2 regions of the Sphingomonas sp. EU05-FHT14C10 genome follow, and region 1 is predicted to be linked to the other one. Evidence: riboswitches for the same ligand, from Rfam matches in the RefSeq annotation. Region 1 holds a riboswitch; the other holds the start of a gene.

Region 1 (8,558 bases):
CCCGTTCGGCGCCGCTGGCGACGCTGGCGGCGTTCGCCTTGCGATCGGGCGCACGCGGGGTGAGGCCGAGGGTGATGAGCAGCGACGACGACACGTAGATCGACGAGTAGGTGCCGACGACGATGCCGAGCATCATGGCGGCGGTGAAGCCGCGCAGCACATGGCCGCCCCAGATCAGCAGCGCGCCCAGCGCGATGAGCACGGTGATCGAGGTCATCACGGTACGCGGCAGCGTTTCGTTCACCGAAAGGTCGATCAGCGACTTCATGTCCATCTGGCGATATTTCCGCATATTTTCGCGGATGCGATCGTCGATCACCATCTTGTCGTTGATCGAGTAGCCGATGATCGTGAGCACGGCGGCGACGATGTTGAGATCGAATTCCAGCCGCGTGACCGCGAAGAAGCCGAGCGTCATCAGCACGTCGTGCAGAATGGCGACGGCGGTCGAGATGCCGAACTGCCATTCGTAGCGCAGCCACGAGAAGATCGCGATGCCGATGATCGCGAGCAGCACCGCGATGATGCCGTTGCGGATCAGTTCGTCCGAGACCTTGCCCGAGACGGTATCGGCCTTGTTGAACACGACGCCGGGATATTTGGCCGACAGCGCGCCCTGCACCTTGCGGACGACGGCATTGGTCGCGCCGGGATCCTCGCTCGCCGGGAGCGGCAGGCGGATCGACACGGTGTTGGGATCGCCGAACTGCTGGAGCTGGCCTTCGCCGACGCCCAGCCTGTCGACATCCGAGCGCACCTGATCGAGCTGCGGGACCTGCTGGAACTTGGCCTCGATCATCAGGCCGCCGACGAAGTCGACGCCGAGATTGAGGCCGCGCGTGGCGACCGCGCCGACCGCGAGCAGGGTCAGGAGCGCAGTGAGCCCGAAGGCCCAGAAGCGCAGCTTGACGAAGCCGAGATTGGTATTGTCGGGGACGAGTTTCAAAAGTCGCATGGTTCGCTCCCGCCCTTAAATGTTCATCTCGGTCGGGCGGTTCCTGCGGATCCAGCCGGCGACGAGCATGCGGGTGAAGGTGACGGCGGTGAACACCGACGTGGCGATGCCGATCAGCAGCACGATGGCGAAGCCCTTGATCGGCCCGGAGCCGAGCACGAGCATGATCAGGCCTGCGATCGCGTGCGTCACGTTCGCCTCGAAGATGGTGCGGCTGGCTTCCTTATAGCCATGTTCGACGGCCTGGACGACGCTGCGCCCGCGCCGCCGCTCTTCGCGGATGCGTTCGTTGATCAGCACGTTGGCGTCGACCGCGGTGCCGATGGTGAGCACGAAGCCGGCGATGCCGGGCAGCGTCAGCGTCGCGCCGAGCAGGCCCATGACGCCGAGGATCACGAAGATGTTAATCACCACGGCGAGGTTGGCGTAGATGCCGAAGCGGCCATAGGTGACGAGCATGAAGATGATCACCGCCACCGCCGCGATCGTCGAGGCGAGGATGCCCGCGCGGATCGAGTCAGCGCCGAGCTGCGGCCCGACGGTGCGTTCCTCGATCACCTTGAGCGCCACGGGCAGCTTGCCCGAACGCAGCGCGATGGCGAGCTGGTTGGCGCTTTCGACGGTGAAATTGCCGCTGATCTGCGCCTGACCGCCGAGGATCGGTTCGTTGATGTTGGGCGCCGACAGCACGCTGTTGTCGAGGATCATCGCGAAGGGCTTGCCTGTATTTTCCTGCGTGACCTTCGCGAACTTGCGGCCGCCCTGCCCGTCGAAGCGGATGTTGACGACGGGCATATTGGTGCGCTGGTCGAAGCCCTGCTGCGCGTCGATGAGCTGATCGCCCGATATCATCACCTGGCGGTGGACGGCGATCGCCTTGGGTCCATTACCCGGCGCATCGGGATAAGGCAGGATCTGGCTGCCGACCGGCGCGTGGTTCTGCGCGATGTCGGTGGCGGTCGCGGTCAGATCGACCATCTTGAATTCGAGCTTGGCGGTCTTGCCGAGCAGCTGCTTGAGCGCTTCGGGGTTCTGGAGGCCGGGGACCTGCACCAGAATGCGCGTCGCGCCCTGGCGGATGATCGTCGGCTCCTTGGTGCCCATTTCGTCGATGCGCTTGCGGACGACCTCGGTCGCGACCTGCATCGCGCTGTTGGTCGCGGCGGCAAGGCCGGCCGGGGTCGGCGTGACGATGACGCGGCTGCTATCCTCGACCTTCACGTCCCAGTCGCGCTGGCCGGTGACGCCGACGCCCTGGGTCAGCGCGCGGACGCGCTCGACCGCGGCATCGGTCTGCGCCTGATCGCGGACGAGGAAGGCCAGCCGGCCGCCCTGCGTCGAGATATCGCCGATATCGATGCGGGGGTTGCCGCGCCGCATCTCGGTGCGGATCGTTTCCTGCATCTGTTCCAGACGCTGCTTGGCGATATCGGTCGAATCCGCCTCGAGCAGCAGGTGGCTGCCGCCCGACAGATCGAGCCCCAGATTGACGCGGGGCGCGGGCAGCCATTTGGGCCAGGCCGATTCGGGAACAAGGCTGGGCACCGCCATCATCACACCGAGGATGACGACGGCGAGAATCCCCACCACCTTCCAGCGCGGGAAATCGAGCATCAGTCGTTTGCCGGCTTTCCGCCGCCGAGCGGCGTGATGTCCGTCAACGTCGACTTGACCGCGCGGACGCGCACGCTGGGCGCCAGCTCGATCTCGACGAACTCGTCCTCGACCTTGGTCACCTTGCCGACGAGGCCGCCGCCGGTGACGACGCTATCGCCCTTCTTGGCGGCATCGATCATCGCGCGATGCTTCTTCATCCGCTGCTGCTGCGGACGGATCAGCAGGAAGTAGAAGATGACGAAGATGAAGAGCAGCGGCACCATCTGCACGAAGAAGGCGCCCGTGCCTGCGGCGGACGCGCCGCCTGCGGCCTGTGCGAAAGCGGGGGTTGCGAACATCGTTTTCTTTATCGCCTGATCAGGGAGGGACAGCCCAAAGTCCCCCGGAAAGCCGCGCGCCTATCACGTAAGGGCGCGGGGGCGCAACATTGGTTGCAGGGGGCGGGCGCACGCTCCCTGCTTGCGTCGGCGCGCGCATGGCCTTAAGGGGCGCGGCTCCGGACGTCGGCCGACAGGTCGAGTCCGCCTGGTCGGGGCGTAGCGCAGCCTGGTAGCGCATCACACTGGGGGTGTGGGGGTCGCAGGTTCGAATCCTGTCGCCCCGACCATTTCATCCTAAAGCCGCAGCATCGCACGGGCGCTGGACAAGCGCCGGGGCCGCGCGCAACCTCTTCCAGCTTCAGATGGATTTCCGGCGGCGCGGGGCTTGTCGTCCGCCGGCAACGTGCATGTCGCAGTAACAGGCGGCGGCATTCGGGTTCGCGCAACGGAGGGATGCCGGCCGCAGCCGGCGTGCCGCGAGTCGGAGGAGGACGAGGCATGACACGACAATATGGCCGCATGGCCGCGATCGGCATCATAATGGCCGGGGCGTTGCTTCCGGCGGCACCCGCATCGGCGCAGGCAAGCAATCTTCGCGACCTGATCGGCATCAGGGGATCGTCCGCCGAATCCGCGCTGGGGCAGCGCGGCTACAGCCTGACGCGCAACGCCAACGACCGATCCTACTGGTGGAACAGCGGATCGAAGGACTGCGTGTCCATGTATGTGTGGAACGGGCGCGTGCAGAATCTCGATCCGGCGACCAACAAGGATTGCGGCAAGGGCGGCAAGGGCGATGCCGTGGCGGCGGGCGTGATCGGCGCGCTGGTGATCGGTGCGATCGTCGCGGGCGCGGCGAGCAGCAACAAGCATCATGACGACGATTATTACGACAATGGCCGCTATGGCGATCGCTATGGCCAGTACAGCCCGGCGGACAATGTCGTCTGCTACCGGCGGCAGGCGACCTGCTATAAATATGGCGAATTCTCGTCGAAATGGACGCGCCGCGAGTTCGGCGGATACTGACCGGCAGATCGGGGAGAATGGATATGAAATCAGCGACCTACATGCTCGCGATCGCAATCCTCGCCACGGCGCCGGCGCAGGCCGCGACCAAGGCAAAAGCCAAGCGCGCAGCACCGGCGATCGCCGACAATCCGGCGCGCCACATCATCACCGACCGGCTGGGCAAGGACCTGACCGTGCGGCAGGTGGCAGTGCTCAACCTGGTGGCGCATGCGACCGCCGCCGCCGTGCTGTGCGACAGCATCGACATGAACGAGGAAGCCGTCAAAGGCGCGCTGACTGCGGTGATCAACGAAAGCCTGCCCGACCTGCCGACCGATGCGGACAAGAGCATGTTCCGCGACCGCACGCTGGTGGGCTTCGGGTCGCTCGTCGGGCTGATGATCGACGAGGCAGCGCCGCGCAAGGCCGCCTTCTGCAAGACCGCCGAGGAAGAGATGAGCGAGGAAGGCACCAAATCCTTCCTCAAGCCCGCCGCAAAGCCCACAAGCTGAAACGAAAGCCCCCGGCCGCAGCGCAGCCGGGGGCTTTTCCAGAAACCGATCGGGCCGATCAGGCGACGGTCAGCTGGACGTCGACATTGTTGCGCGTGGCGTTCGAATAGGGGCAGACCTGATGCGCCTTGGCGACGAGCTCCTCGGCCTGGTCGCGCGGGACGCCCGGCAGCGAGACTTCGAGCGCGATGGCGAGGCCGAAGCCGCCTTCCGAGCGCGGGCCGATGCCGACCGTCGCGGTGACGGCGGTGTCGGCGGGAACCTTGGCGGTGCCGCCCTGCGAGGCGACGAACTTCATCGCGCCGATGAAGCAGGCGGCATAGCCGGTCGCGAAAAGCTGCTCGGGGTTCACCCCGTCGCCGCCCGCGCCGCCCAGTTCCTTGGGGGTGGTCAGCTTGACGTCGACGGCGCCGTCGAGCGTGGCGCTGTGCCCGTCGCGGCCGCCGGTGGCGCGGGCGGAGGTCTGATAGAGGACGTTCACGGACATGAGGGCTTCCTTTCGTCTTTCGTCGGCTTTTATATCGTACACGATCAAATCGTGTGCTCGACAAATAGGCGCAGCGAGCATGGTGGTCAAGGCCTGCCATTATATCGTGTGCGATTTTTTTCGTTGCATCGCCGTTGCGAGCCAAGCGCGGCCATCCGGTGCGATTTCCGCCCTCGCGCAATGATGGAATGGATATAAAGATTTCTTTATATGTGGATTGACAGGCGCGCGGCTTTGCCTATCCTGAAGCTGTCGAGGTTCTTCGCGTCACCCCCGGGCGGTGCGGAGCTAAGACGGGAAGCCGGTGACGCCCCTCGGGGCCAGTCCGGCGCTGCCCCCGCAACTGTAAGCGGTGAGCGGCGGTCGATACGTGTCACTGATCCGGCAAGGATCGGGAAGGCCAGACCGCCGCTGCGATCCGTGAGCCAGGAGACCTGCCTCGTCAGATAACGTCCTCCGGCGGGGTGTCCGGTCAGGCCGCGTGCATGGCTGCGCCCGGCTTGCCGGCGGGTGCGGATTCCCGTGCATCGTGCGTCAGACCCCTCACCTTGCCCAACGCAAGGCTTGAAGACGATGACCGCGACTGTCGCCACCCTCGGTTTCCCCCGCATCGGCCCGCGCCGCGAACTGAAGTTCGCGCTCGAAAGCCACTGGTCAGGCAAAAGCAGCGCCGCCGCGTTGCTTGCCTCGGCAAGCGGACTGCGCGCCGCCGCATGGGCGCGCCAGAAGGCGCTGGGCGCCGATATCCTGCCCTCGGGCGATTTCTCGCTCTACGACCATGCGCTCGATACCAGCGCGATGGTGGGCGCCGTTCCCGCGCGCTACGGCTGGCACGGCGGCGACGTCGACCTCGCCACCTATTTCGCGATGGCGCGCGGCACGCAGGGTGCTGCCGACAAGGGGCATGACGGCTGCGCGCACGCGATCGACGCGACCGCGCAGGAAATGACCAAATGGTTCGACACCAACTATCATTATCTGGTGCCCGAGCTTGCCGCCGGCCAGCGTTTCGCGCTGTCGTCGACGCGCATCCTCGACCAGTTCGCCGAAGCGAAGGCGCTGGGCTATCAGACCCGGCCCGTCCTGCTCGGCCCCGTCACTTTCCTTTCGCTCGCCAAGGGCGAGGGCGTCGATCCGCTCGACCTGCTCGACGCGCTGCTCCCCGTCTATGAGGATGTGATCTGGAAGCTGGTCGCGCTGGGCGCCGACTGGGTGCAGATCGACGAGCCGGCGCTGGTGCTCGACCTGAGCGACGCGCAGCGCGACGCCTTCCGCCGCGCCTATGCCCGGCTGGCGACCAAGGGCGCCAAGCTGATGCTCACCAGCTATTTCGGCGGACTGGGCGACAATCTCGACCTCGCCGTCGCACTCCCCGTCCACGGCCTGCATGTCGATCTGGTCCGCGCGCCCGACCAGCTTGCCCCGGTCGCCGCGCGGCTGCGCGCCACGCAATTGCTGTCGCTGGGCGTGATCGACGGGCGCAACGTCTGGCGCGCCGATCTGGACGCGATCATCGATCGCATCGCCCCGATCGCGGCGACGCGCGACGTGGTGATCGCGCCGTCCTGCTCGCTGCTCCACGTCCCCGTCGACCTTGCGCTCGAAACCGCGCTCGACCCGCAGGTGAAGCAGTGGCTGTCCTTCGCCGCGCAGAAGATCGGCGAGCTCGCGACGATCGCCAAAGCGCTCAACCAAGGGCGCGACGCGGTCCGCGCCGAGCTGGAGGACTCGCGGGTGGCGGCGGCCGCGCGCCTCACCTCGCCGCTGATCCACGATCCCAGGGTGCAGGCGCGCGTCGCCGCCGTCGACGCGGCGATGACGCAGCGGACATCGCCCTTCGCCGCGCGCAAGGCGGCGCAGCAGGCGCGGCTCGGCCTGCCCGCCTTCCCGACCACCACGATCGGGTCCTTCCCGCAGACCGCCGAGGTCCGCCACGCCCGCGCGCTCCACGGCAAGGGCGAGCTCGACGCGGCCGGCTATGAGGCCTTCCTGCGCGATGCGACGCGCGATGCCGTCGCCTGGCAGGAGGAAATCGGGCTCGACGTGCTCGTCCATGGCGAGTTCGAGCGCAACGACATGGTGCAATATTTCGGCGAGCAGCTTGCCGGATTCGCCTTCACGCGCGCGGGCTGGGTGCAAAGCTATGGATCGCGCTGCGTGCGCCCGCCCCTGCTGTTCGGCGACGTCTCGCGGCCCGATCCGATGACGGTGGACTGGTGGCGCTATGCCCAGTCGCTGACCGCCCGGCCGATGAAGGGGATGCTGACCGGCCCCGTCACCATCCTCAACTGGTCCTTCGTGCGCGACGACCAGCCGCGCGAGGCAAGCTGCCGCCAGATCGCGCTCGCGATCCGCGACGAGGTGGTCGACCTCGAGGCCGCCGGCGCGCAGATCATCCAGATCGACGAGGCGGCGCTGCGCGAGGGCCTGCCGCTGCGCCGCGCCGACTGGCAGCATTATCTCGACTGGTCGGTCGACTGCTTCCGCATCGCCGCCTCTGGCGTGGGCGACGAGACGCAGATCCACACGCATATGTGCTATTCGGAGTTCAACGACATCCTGCCCTCGATCGGGGCGATGGATGCCGATGTGATCTCGATCGAGACGGCGCGGTCGCGGATGGAACTGCTCGGCGCCTTCGCCAGCTATGCCTATCCCAACGATATCGGGCCGGGCGTCTACGACATCCACGCGCCGCGCATCCCGGCCGAAGGCGAGATGGCCGAATTGCTCACGCTCGCGGCGAAGCGCGTGCCCGCCGCGCAATTGTGGGTGAACCCCGATTGCGGGCTCAAGACGCGCAAGTGGGACGAGGTGAAGCCCGCGCTGGTCGCCATGGTCGGCGCGGCGCAGCGCCTGCGCGTGAAGGCGGCCTATGACGCGCAGTGAGGATCGGCCCGAGGGGCAGCCGACGGTGCGCGTCACCGCCATGCCCGCCGATGCCAATGTCTATGGCGACATTTTCGGCGGCTGGCTGATGGCGCAGATGGACCTGGCGGCATCGTCGGTGGCGTCGCGCCATGCGGGCGGCCGCGCGGTGACGATCGCGGTGGAAGGCATGGCCTTCCACCGCCCCGTCTTCGTCGGCGACGAGCTTTCGGTCTTCGCGCGGCTGGTGAAGGTCGGCCGCACCTCGATGCAGGTCGAGGTCGAGGCCTGGGCGCGCGATCGCCATTCGGACGAGGAGAACAAGGTGACTCACGCCAGCTTCTCCTTCGTCGCGATGGGACCGGATCGGCGGCCGCGCGCGGTGAAGCCGCTGGAGGTGGCGGGGGCGTAGGCGCCGCGTCATTGCGAGGCGGCGCAGCCGGCGAAGCAATCCAGATTCGGCGCCGGGCATCGTCTGGATTGCTTCGCTTCGCTCGCAATGACGGATTGTGGATAATTCTCTGTCCTACAGATAACCTATATGGTTATCATTCGCCGACTCGCAGGAGGCGGATGATGGATATCGACCAGATGATCGACGAACTGATCGGCCGGGAGGGCGGTTTTAGCAGCCACCCGGCCGATACGGGCGGCTCCACGCGCTGGGGCATCACGCAGGCCGTGGCGCGCGCCAACGGCTATGACGGCGACATGCGCGGCTTTCCGCGCGACGCGGCGGCCGCGATCTACCGACGGCGCTATTGGGAGAAGCCGGGCTATGCGCGCGT
Region 2 (8,558 bases), on a different contig from region 1:
CGCGACTCGGCATGTTGGCGGCGGCGAGCGCGCGGCTCATCACCTCGCTGCTCATCGCGCGGGCCTTGGCAGTCGCGGCGGTCGCGTTGTTCACGGTGCGCGCGAACTCGCCCGACTTGAGCAGCCCGCTGCCGAACTCGTTGGCGATCGTCTCCCACTGCCCCAGCATTTCGCGGAAGAAGGCGGCGGGATCGGGTCCATCCTTGCTCATTACCGCATCATTCGCTGCGCAAAAGCATCCGTCAAGCCATCGCTTTGACGGGCACGATCAGCGGCGCGCCTTCGGCCTCACCAAACCACGCCTCGACGCCATATGTGCTGCGCAGCAATTCGGGCCTCAGCACGTCGGCGGGCGTGCCGTCGGCGACCAGTCTGCCACGGTCGAGGAGCAGCAGCCGGCCGCAATGGCGCGCGGCCATGGTGAGATCGTGCAGCACCGCGATGACAAGCGCGCCGTCGTCGGCGCGCGCCTTGAGCAACTGCATGACCTGCAGTTGATGGCCGGGGTCGAGCGCGGCGAGCGGTTCGTCCGCGATCAGCGCCGGCGCGCCGACTGCCAGCGCGCGGGCGAGCAGCGCGCGCGCGCGTTCGCCGCCCGACAGTTCGGTCGCGGTGCGGTCGCGTAGATCGGTCATGCCGGTTTGGGCGATCGCGGTATCGATCGCGGTGCGGTCTGCCTCCGCCATGCGCGAGAAGGGGCCGAGGTGCGGCAACCGGCCGAGCGCGACGAGACGTTCGACGCTGAGCGGCCAGTGCAGCGTCTGGCCTTGCGGCAGATAGGCGATCCGGCGTGCGAGCGCGGCGCGTGCGATCGTCCTCACGCCTTCGCCGTCGATGCTCGCCTGCCCCGAAGACGGTGCAATCAGCCCGAGCATCGCGCGCGCCAGCGTCGACTTGCCCGCGCCATTGGGGCCGATGATGCCGATCAGGTTGCCGGCGGCGAATTGCGCATCGATGCCGTCGAGCACCTTGCGCCCGCCCAGCGTTACGCCGAGCCCGGTAACCGAGAGCATCACCATAGCCGCCGCTCCCGGAACAGCCATGCGAGGAACACCGGCACGCCGAGCAGCGCGGTGACGACGCCAAGGCGGAGTTCGTTGGTCGCTGGGATGACGCGCACCGCGATGTCGGCAAGGCTGAGCAGCGCCGCGCCGCCCAGCGCCGAGGGGAGCAAAGTCGCGCCCGGCGTGCGATCGGTAAGCGGACGGACGAGATGCGGTACGATGAGGCCGACGAACCCGATCGCGCCCGCCACCGCCACGGTGCCGCCGACGCCGACCGCGACCGCGATCAGCAGGCGCAGCCGCACGCGGCGCAGATCGATCCCCAGCGTTTGCGCGCCGTCTTCCCCCAGGCTCAGCGCATCCAGCGCACGCCCATCCCAGAGCAGCAGGCCAAGCCCGATCGCGACGCAGGGGAGGACGATCCAGACATGGAGCATCGACCTGTCTTCGATCGATCCCATCAGCCAGGTCATGATCTCGAAGGCCGCAAAGGGATTGGGCGCCAGGTTGAGGGCCAGGCTGATCCCCGCACCGGCAAGCGTACAGATCGCGACGCCGGCGAGGATCAGCGTCAACGGGCTTTCGGCGCGCCCGGCCAGCAACAGCAGCGGCGCGATCGCGATGACCGCTCCGACGATCGCGGCGAGCGGAAGCAATAGCGGACTGAGCGTCGAGAAGCCGAAATAGAGGATGATCACCGCGCCCAGCGCCGCCATGTTCGACGCGCCGAGCACGGCGGGTTCGGCGAGCGGATTGCGCAGATAACCCTGCAGCGCCGCGCCGCCCGCGCCCAGCATCGCGCCGATCAGCAACGCCAGCAGCGCGCGCGGCAGGCGCAGATCGATCACGATGCTGTGCGCCACCGGATCGTGCGCGCCGGCAAGCGCGCCGATCACGCGCGCGAAGGGCAGGGGAGCGCTGCCGAAGGCGAGCGAGGCTATCCCCGTCGCGATCGCGATCAGGGCAAGCGCGCCGATCAGGATCGGGCGGCGGATCATGGCTTGCGCCCGCCCGCCCGGCGCGGCATCGCGCAGGCATGATCGAGATGCTCGCAAACATGGCCATGGCGATCGCGGCGGCCGCCGGCATGGCGCAGGCGACTCCGGCCGCGCCCCGGCGCGTCCTGTCGCTCAACCTGTGCGCCGATCAATATCTGCTCGCGCTTGCCGATCCGGGCCAGATCGTCGGGCTGACCAAATATGCGCGCGATCCCGCAATGTCCTTCGCGGCGCGCGAGGCGGGGCGCTTCCCGGTGACGAGTGGCCGGGCCGAGGATATCGTGATGACGCGGCCCGATCTGGTGATCGCCAGCCCCTGGCGCGCGACGCCGACGTTCCACGACGCGGAGGGCCGCCCGATCGCGACGCTCGATCTTGCCCCGGCGGACAGCTACGCCCAGATCGTCGATCAGATTCGCACGGTCGCCCGCGCGCTGGGGCATCCCGAACGCGGCGAGGCGCTGATCGCGCGGATGAATGAAGAGCTCAAAGGGGTGCGGCCGGCGCGCAGGCGCACGGTCGCGGCCTATTATCAGCGCCGCGGTTATCTGACGGGCACGGGCACGCTGGTCGACGACATCATGAAACGGCTGGGGATAACCAACCTCGCGACCGTGCTCGACCGGCCCGTCCTGTCGCGGCTGACGCTGGAGCAGATGGTGGTCGCGCATCCCGACATGCTGATCGTCGAAAGCAGCAGCGACAAGACGGTCGATCGCGGGACGGAGTTGCTGCACCATCCCGCGATCGCCGATATCCCCCGCCTGCGGATTCCGGAGGCCGCCACGGTATGCGGCGGCCCCTCCTACCCGATGGCGGTGAGGAGCCTCGCGGCGCAGTTGCGCGCCGCAGGCCGCTGAGCGCTCAGAAACGGGCGCGAATGCCGACATAGGCCGCCCGTCCCGCAGTGCGGACCCCGAAGATTTCCTGATAATCCTCGGCCAGCAGATTCTCGATCCGGCCGAAGACGGCAAGCGTCTTGGTCAGCTTGTAGTCGGCCGCGAGGTTGATCAGCGTATAGCTCTTCAGCGTCACCCGATCCGGAATGAAGGACGGATCGGTATAGGCAAGGTCGACCTGCGGGCCATTGTAGCGCGCGGTGACCGTGCCGGTGAAGCGATCGTCCTTGCTCGTCCAGGCGACGTTGACGCTGGCGATATTCTTCGGGCGCCGCACCTCGGCCAGCCCGTCCTCGCGCGCATGGAGCCAGGTATAGGCCGCATCGATCCGCCACTGGGGCGAGGGGCGGATCGAGGCATAGGTCTCGATGCCCTGCTGCTTCGACTTGGTGGTGCGGTTGGCGGGCGTCGCGACATAGTCGGGCGCCGGATAGGCGGTGTAGATCTCGTCCTTCAGGCGATTGTCGAACCAGGTCGCACCGATCGTCGCGACGTCGCCGAACGCCTGTTCGATGCCGGCTTCCCAGCCTTCGGACTTTTCGGGCTTCAGGTTCGGATTGCCGATATAGCGGCCGTCCGAATAGCCATAGAGCTCGTAGAAGCCGGGATTCTTGACGCCCGATCCGATCGCGGCGTGGAGGCGCGTGCCGCTGTCGAAACGGTAGCTGGCCTGCGCGCGATAGGTGGTCGCATCGGCGAAGCGATTGTTGAAATCGTGGCGGATCGAGGCGCCGGCGGTGAAATTGTCGCCCACGCTCAGATCATATTGGCCGATCAGCCCGACATTGTCGGTGTGGCGCTTGCCGGTGAAGACGAAGCCGAACGGATCGGGCGAGGTGTTCTGGTAATCCTCGCGCTCGACGTCGGTCGCCACGGTCAGCTTGTGCTTCACCGCGCCCTCGCCGATGCGGAAGCTGCTGTCGAACGAGGCCTTGTACCGCGTGCCCTTGTCGCCCGAGGTGCGATCGTCATGGTCGAAATCGTTGCGCTTGGTATCGGCGATCTGGCCGGTCAGCGTGCTCACCCAGCGATCGTCGAGCAGGCCGAGCTGCGCGCGCAGCAGGCCGTAGAAGGCGCGGTTGCGCGTGCGGACGCCGGGCGAATCGATCAGATAGCCGAAGGTCGGGCTGCCGGGCGTATAGTCGGTATTGTTATAGTCGGCGTCGGTATAGCTGTAGCGCCCGACCGCCGAGAGCTTGAGGTTCTCGGCCGCCTGCCAGTTGAGCTTGAGCGACGCGCCGACGCTGTCCGATCCCACGTCGCGCGTGCCGCCGAACGCGGTCGGCGTACCGCCGGTGTGGTAGAAGGATCCGGTCGCCGCATAGTCGAACGTACCGCTCGATCCGCCCACGCGCGCGGCAGCGGAAGCGGTGTCGAACGAACCGCCCTCGGCGCGCAGCGAAACGCCCGGCGTCTCGCGGCCCGATGCGGTGATGTACTGGATCACGCCGCCGATCGCGTCCGACCCGTAGAGCGAGCTCTGCTGCCCGCGCAGCACCTCGACGCGCGCATCGGGGTCGGCGATCAGCGTGCCGAAATCATATTCGCCCTGATAGGGATCGGAAACCTCGATCCCGTCGATCAGCACCAGTACATGGTTGGCCTCGCTGCCGCGGATGCGGACCTGCGTCATCCCGCCGACATTGCCGGTGCGGCTGACGGCGACGCCCGGCACGTCGCGCAGGATGTCCGACACGATCCGCGTCTGGCGCTGGTCGAGCGCCTGTGCGTCGAGCAGCGTCGCCGAAACGCCGATATTGTCGAGCTGCTCGGGCTGGCCGGTGCGGCTGGCGGTGATGATGATGTCGTTGCCGGTCGCACCGTCATCATCGGCGGCGAAGGCGGGCATAGGCGCCAGCATGGCCGCGACGGCGGCCAGCGAGGCGGAATGGAAAATGCTCTTCATCGTAACAAACCCCCCGGCGTCTTAGCGACAAAGGCGGGGGCCTGCCGTTATCCGGCCGGGCAAGCGCGCGGACCGACGCCCGGATGGCGCCCGCGAGCTTCGCACCGTGCGGCCCCAGCCGCTCGTTCGTCGCTCAGACGGAGGACCGTGCCCTGGCCTTTCCCTGGACCATGGCAAGAGCGACATCGCACCGGCAGGTCTCCTGGCTCGCGGGTCATCGCCCGATGCCCGCCTTCCCGGACCTGTTTTGGTCCAGTGGCCGCCTTCCCCGGAAGGAAGGCATGGGCATCGCGCTCGCCGCTCACAGTTGCAGGGACAGCCGCGGCTTGCGGGCTTCCGCCCGCTCCGCATTCCCTCTTAGGCCCCTTGCGGGGCACCGGCGCGATCTCGACGAGGGCTATTACCCTGCGTCGCCGCCGCACCTAGCGGTCTTCGTGCGCTTCGCCAAGCCATGTTCGGACTTGCCTTCGCCGCCCGAACGGGGGCAAGCGCGAAGCAAAGGAGAGAAGAATGGTGGACCGGCTCGATGCGTCGCTTGCCTATGCGCTCAGCCGCCGGCGGTTGCTCGCCGGCGCGGGGCTGGCGGGCGCGGGCGCAGCGGCGGCCGTTGCCGGCGGCGGTCTGGTGGACCTCCGGCTCCCGGGCGGACCCAGCGAGCGCGCGCTGACCAAGGCCTTCCCCGAAAAGGGCGAGATGATCTTGCAGCGCAACCGGCCGCCGCTGCTCGAAACGCCGTTCGAGGTGTTCGACCAGGGCGTCTTCACGCCCAATGATCGTTTCTATGTTCGCTGGCACCTCGCGCAGGTGCCGACCGACGTCGACGTCGATGCGTGGCGGCTGAAAGTGCGCGGCAATGTCACCCGCGAACTGAGCCTCGCGGTCGGGGACATCATCGCGATGCCGCGTGTCGAAATTGCTGCGGTCAACCAATGCTCGGGCAATTCGCGCGGGCTGTTCGAGCCGCGCGTGCCCGGCGCGCAGTGGCGCAACGGCGCCATGGGCAATGCGCGCTGGCTGGGCGTGCGGCTGAAGGATCTGCTCGCGCAGGCCGGGGTGAAAGCGGGTTCGGTCGCGGTGCGTTTCGGCGCCGCCGATCAGCCGTTGATGCCCGATCCCGATTATTTCAAGTCGCTGTCGATCGATCATGCGCTCAGCGACGAGGTGATCGTCGCTTACGGCATGAACGGCGAGCAGTTGCCCCTGCTCAACGGCTTCCCGCTCAGGCTGATCGTACCCGGCTGGTTCTCGACCTATTGGGTGAAGATGCTCGACGATATCGAGGTGCTGACCGCGCCGGACGAGAATTACTGGATGGCGAAGGCCTATCGCGTACCCTCGGCTCCGGGCGCGAATGTGGTGCCGGGGGCCAAGGATTTCCCGACCCAGCCGATCAGCACCATGCCGCCGCGCTCCTTCGTGACCAATCTGGCCGATGGCGCGACGGTGGTCGCCGGTGCGCCGCTGTCGGTGCGCGGCATCGCGATGGGCGGCGACCAAGGCGTTGCCTCGGTGGATGTGTCGATCGACGGCGGCCGGAGCTGGCAACGCGCGGCGCTCGGCCATGACGAGGGGCGCTACAGCTTCCGCCGCTTCGAGGCGCTGTTCCCGCCCGTTCCGCGCGGCGCGTTGACGCTGATGAGCCGCGTCACCAACGGTGCCGGCGTCGCGCAGCCCTTCAAACCCAATTGGAACCCCGGCGGCTATATGCGCTGCGTGGTCGAGCGCGTGGCGGTGACGGCAGCATGAAGAAACCAATCCTCACACTGCTGCCGCTCCTCGCGCTGCTTGCCGGCTGCGATCGCTATGCCAAGCCCGGCGTGGCGCGCGAGCCCGATGCGATTGCGGTCCACTCGGTGAGCGTTGCCCTGCCGACCTCGGACGAGCCTCTGCCGCCCGGCCCCAACCTCGCGCTCGTCCGCGAGCGCTGCACCGCCTGCCATTCTCCCGGCATGATCCTCGTCCAGCCGAAGCTCAAGCATGAGCAGTGGCGGGCGACGGTCGCCAAGATGCGCGAGGCCTATAAGGCGCCGATCCCGGAGACCGACGACGACGCGATCGTCGCCTATCTCGATCATCTCAGCCAGATGGTCGCGAGCGGCAAGGAAACCCGCTAAGGGCCGATGAATCGGCGCGACTGCGCGCCACGGGGAGATGATATGACCGACAGCGCCGCCGCACCCATCATCTGTTTCGGGGAGCTGATGCTGCGCCTGTCCGCGCCGGGGCGCGAGATGCTGCTCCAGTCGGGGCGCTTCGATGCGACCTGGGGCGGGGCGGAGACCAACGTCGCGGTGGGTCTCGCGCGGCTCGGTACCGCATCGGCGCTGGTGACGGCGCTTCCCGAAGGGGCGCTCGGCGACGCTGCGCTGCGTGACGTGCGCGGGCTGGGCGTCGACGTCTCGCGCGTGGTGCGCGGCAAGGGACGGCTTGGCCTCTATTTTCTGTCGCAAGGCGCGGGGCTGCGCGCCTCGTCGATCGTCTACGACCGCGCTGGTAGCCTGTTCGCGACGTCCGGCCCCCAAAATTTCGACTGGCCGTCGCTTCTCCAAGGCGCCGGACGCCTGCATCTGTCGGGGATCACCCCGGCGCTTGGCCCCAATGGGACAGCCATGGCGCTCGCGGCGGCGCGCGCGGCATCCGATGCCGGCGTCCCCGTCTCGTTCGACGGCAATTTCCGCGCGCAGCTCTGGGCGGCATGGGACGGCGATCCGCGCGCGATCCTCTCCGAACTGATTGGCCATGCCGATCTGATGTTCGGCAATCATCGCGACGTCGCGTTGCTGCTCGGCCAGGATTTCTCGGGTGACGGGCCAGACCGGCGGCGCGAGGCGACGGATGCGGCCTTCGCCGCCTTCCCGAAGCTTCAGTTCATCGCCTCGACCGCGCGCCATGTCGACGATGCCGATCGCCACCGCCTGTCGGCGCGGATCGATATGCGCGCCTCGGCGCACCAGACGCGCGAGGTGACGATCGCCGGCATCGTCGATCGCATCGGCGGCGGCGACGCCTTTGCTGCGGGCGTACTCCACGGCCTGCCGCAGGGGCCGGATGCGGCCGCCGAGATCGGCCTCGCCTTCGCGGCGCTCAAGCATTCGATCCCCGGCGATTTCTGCCTCGCCGGCCCCGGTGAAGTCGCTGCCTTCCTCGAAGGCGGGTTCGACGTTCGCCGCTGACGAAGGCCTCCCCCCGTCATTGCGAGCGAAGCGAAGCAATCCAGCCGGAGGCCAGGCATCGTTCTGGATTGCTTCGCTTCGCTCGCAATGACGAAGTGCTGGTGCAAGATCGGCGCTCAAGCCCTGAAATGCGCGACCAGCCCATAACTGTCGCCGGGATAGACTTGCCGCGCATAGGTGATCCGCTCCTCGCCGCGCCATGTCCATCGCTCGAGGCAGATGCAGGCCAGCCCCACGTCCACCGCCAAGAGACGCGCGGTCGCGGCGTCGGCATTGATCGCGGTGATCCGGTGCTCGGCTTCGGTCCAGGGGACGTGATCGAGCAGCCATGATCCCGGCGGATCGCTAGCGAAGTCGGCGTCGATGGCGGAGGGAACGGCGGCAAGGCTGATCAGCCGCCGCTCGATCGCATAAGGCCGCCCGTCGGCGAGGTGGCGGCAGTCGATCGCGAGAAGTCGACCCGACGTGCCACCGAGCAGGGCGCGATCCGCCGCGCTGGCCCGCCGTGCCGATCGTTCGATCAGTTCCAGCCCATAGGTACGGCCCTGCGATGCGACCTCGTCGCGAATATCGGGGAT

What was found. Region 1 has a riboswitch for cobalamin ahead of metE (5-methyltetrahydropteroyltriglutamate--homocysteine S-methyltransferase). Riboswitches for the same ligand answer to the same signal wherever they lie in the genome.
Region 2: linked by a shared signal. The riboswitch ahead of AC3WT0_RS14485 (TonB-dependent receptor plug domain-containing protein) and the one ahead of metE (5-methyltetrahydropteroyltriglutamate--homocysteine S-methyltransferase) in region 1 are both predicted to bind cobalamin.

What each region holds. Positions count from the first base shown of each region.
Region 1 is NZ_JBYTEN010000003.1:120,903-129,460, forward strand. It holds gene secF (protein translocase subunit SecF) at 1-955, opposite strand, end outside; gene secD (protein translocase subunit SecD) at 971-2,569, opposite strand; gene yajC (preprotein translocase subunit YajC) at 2,569-2,910, opposite strand; tRNA gene AC3WT0_RS05260 (tRNA-Pro) at 3,103-3,179, shown strand; gene AC3WT0_RS05265 (hypothetical protein) at 3,391-3,921, shown strand; gene AC3WT0_RS05270 (hypothetical protein) at 3,945-4,415, shown strand; gene AC3WT0_RS05275 (organic hydroperoxide resistance protein) at 4,474-4,902, opposite strand; cobalamin riboswitch at 5,141-5,358, shown strand; gene metE (5-methyltetrahydropteroyltriglutamate--homocysteine S-methyltransferase) at 5,476-7,791, shown strand; gene AC3WT0_RS05285 (acyl-CoA thioesterase) at 7,778-8,182, shown strand; gene AC3WT0_RS05290 (glycoside hydrolase family 108 protein) at 8,347-8,558, shown strand, end outside.
Region 2 is NZ_JBYTEN010000015.1:72,661-81,218, reverse strand. It holds gene AC3WT0_RS14505 (hypothetical protein) at 1-211, opposite strand, end outside; gene AC3WT0_RS14500 (ABC transporter ATP-binding protein) at 243-1,019, opposite strand; gene AC3WT0_RS14495 (FecCD family ABC transporter permease) at 1,013-2,002, opposite strand; gene AC3WT0_RS14490 (ABC transporter substrate-binding protein) at 2,041-2,862, shown strand; gene AC3WT0_RS14485 (TonB-dependent receptor plug domain-containing protein) at 2,867-4,807, opposite strand; cobalamin riboswitch at 4,983-5,203, opposite strand; gene AC3WT0_RS14480 (molybdopterin-dependent oxidoreductase) at 5,321-6,553, shown strand; gene AC3WT0_RS14475 (c-type cytochrome) at 6,550-6,921, shown strand; gene AC3WT0_RS14470 (PfkB family carbohydrate kinase) at 6,964-7,980, shown strand; gene hutC (histidine utilization transcriptional repressor HutC) at 8,097-8,558, opposite strand, start outside.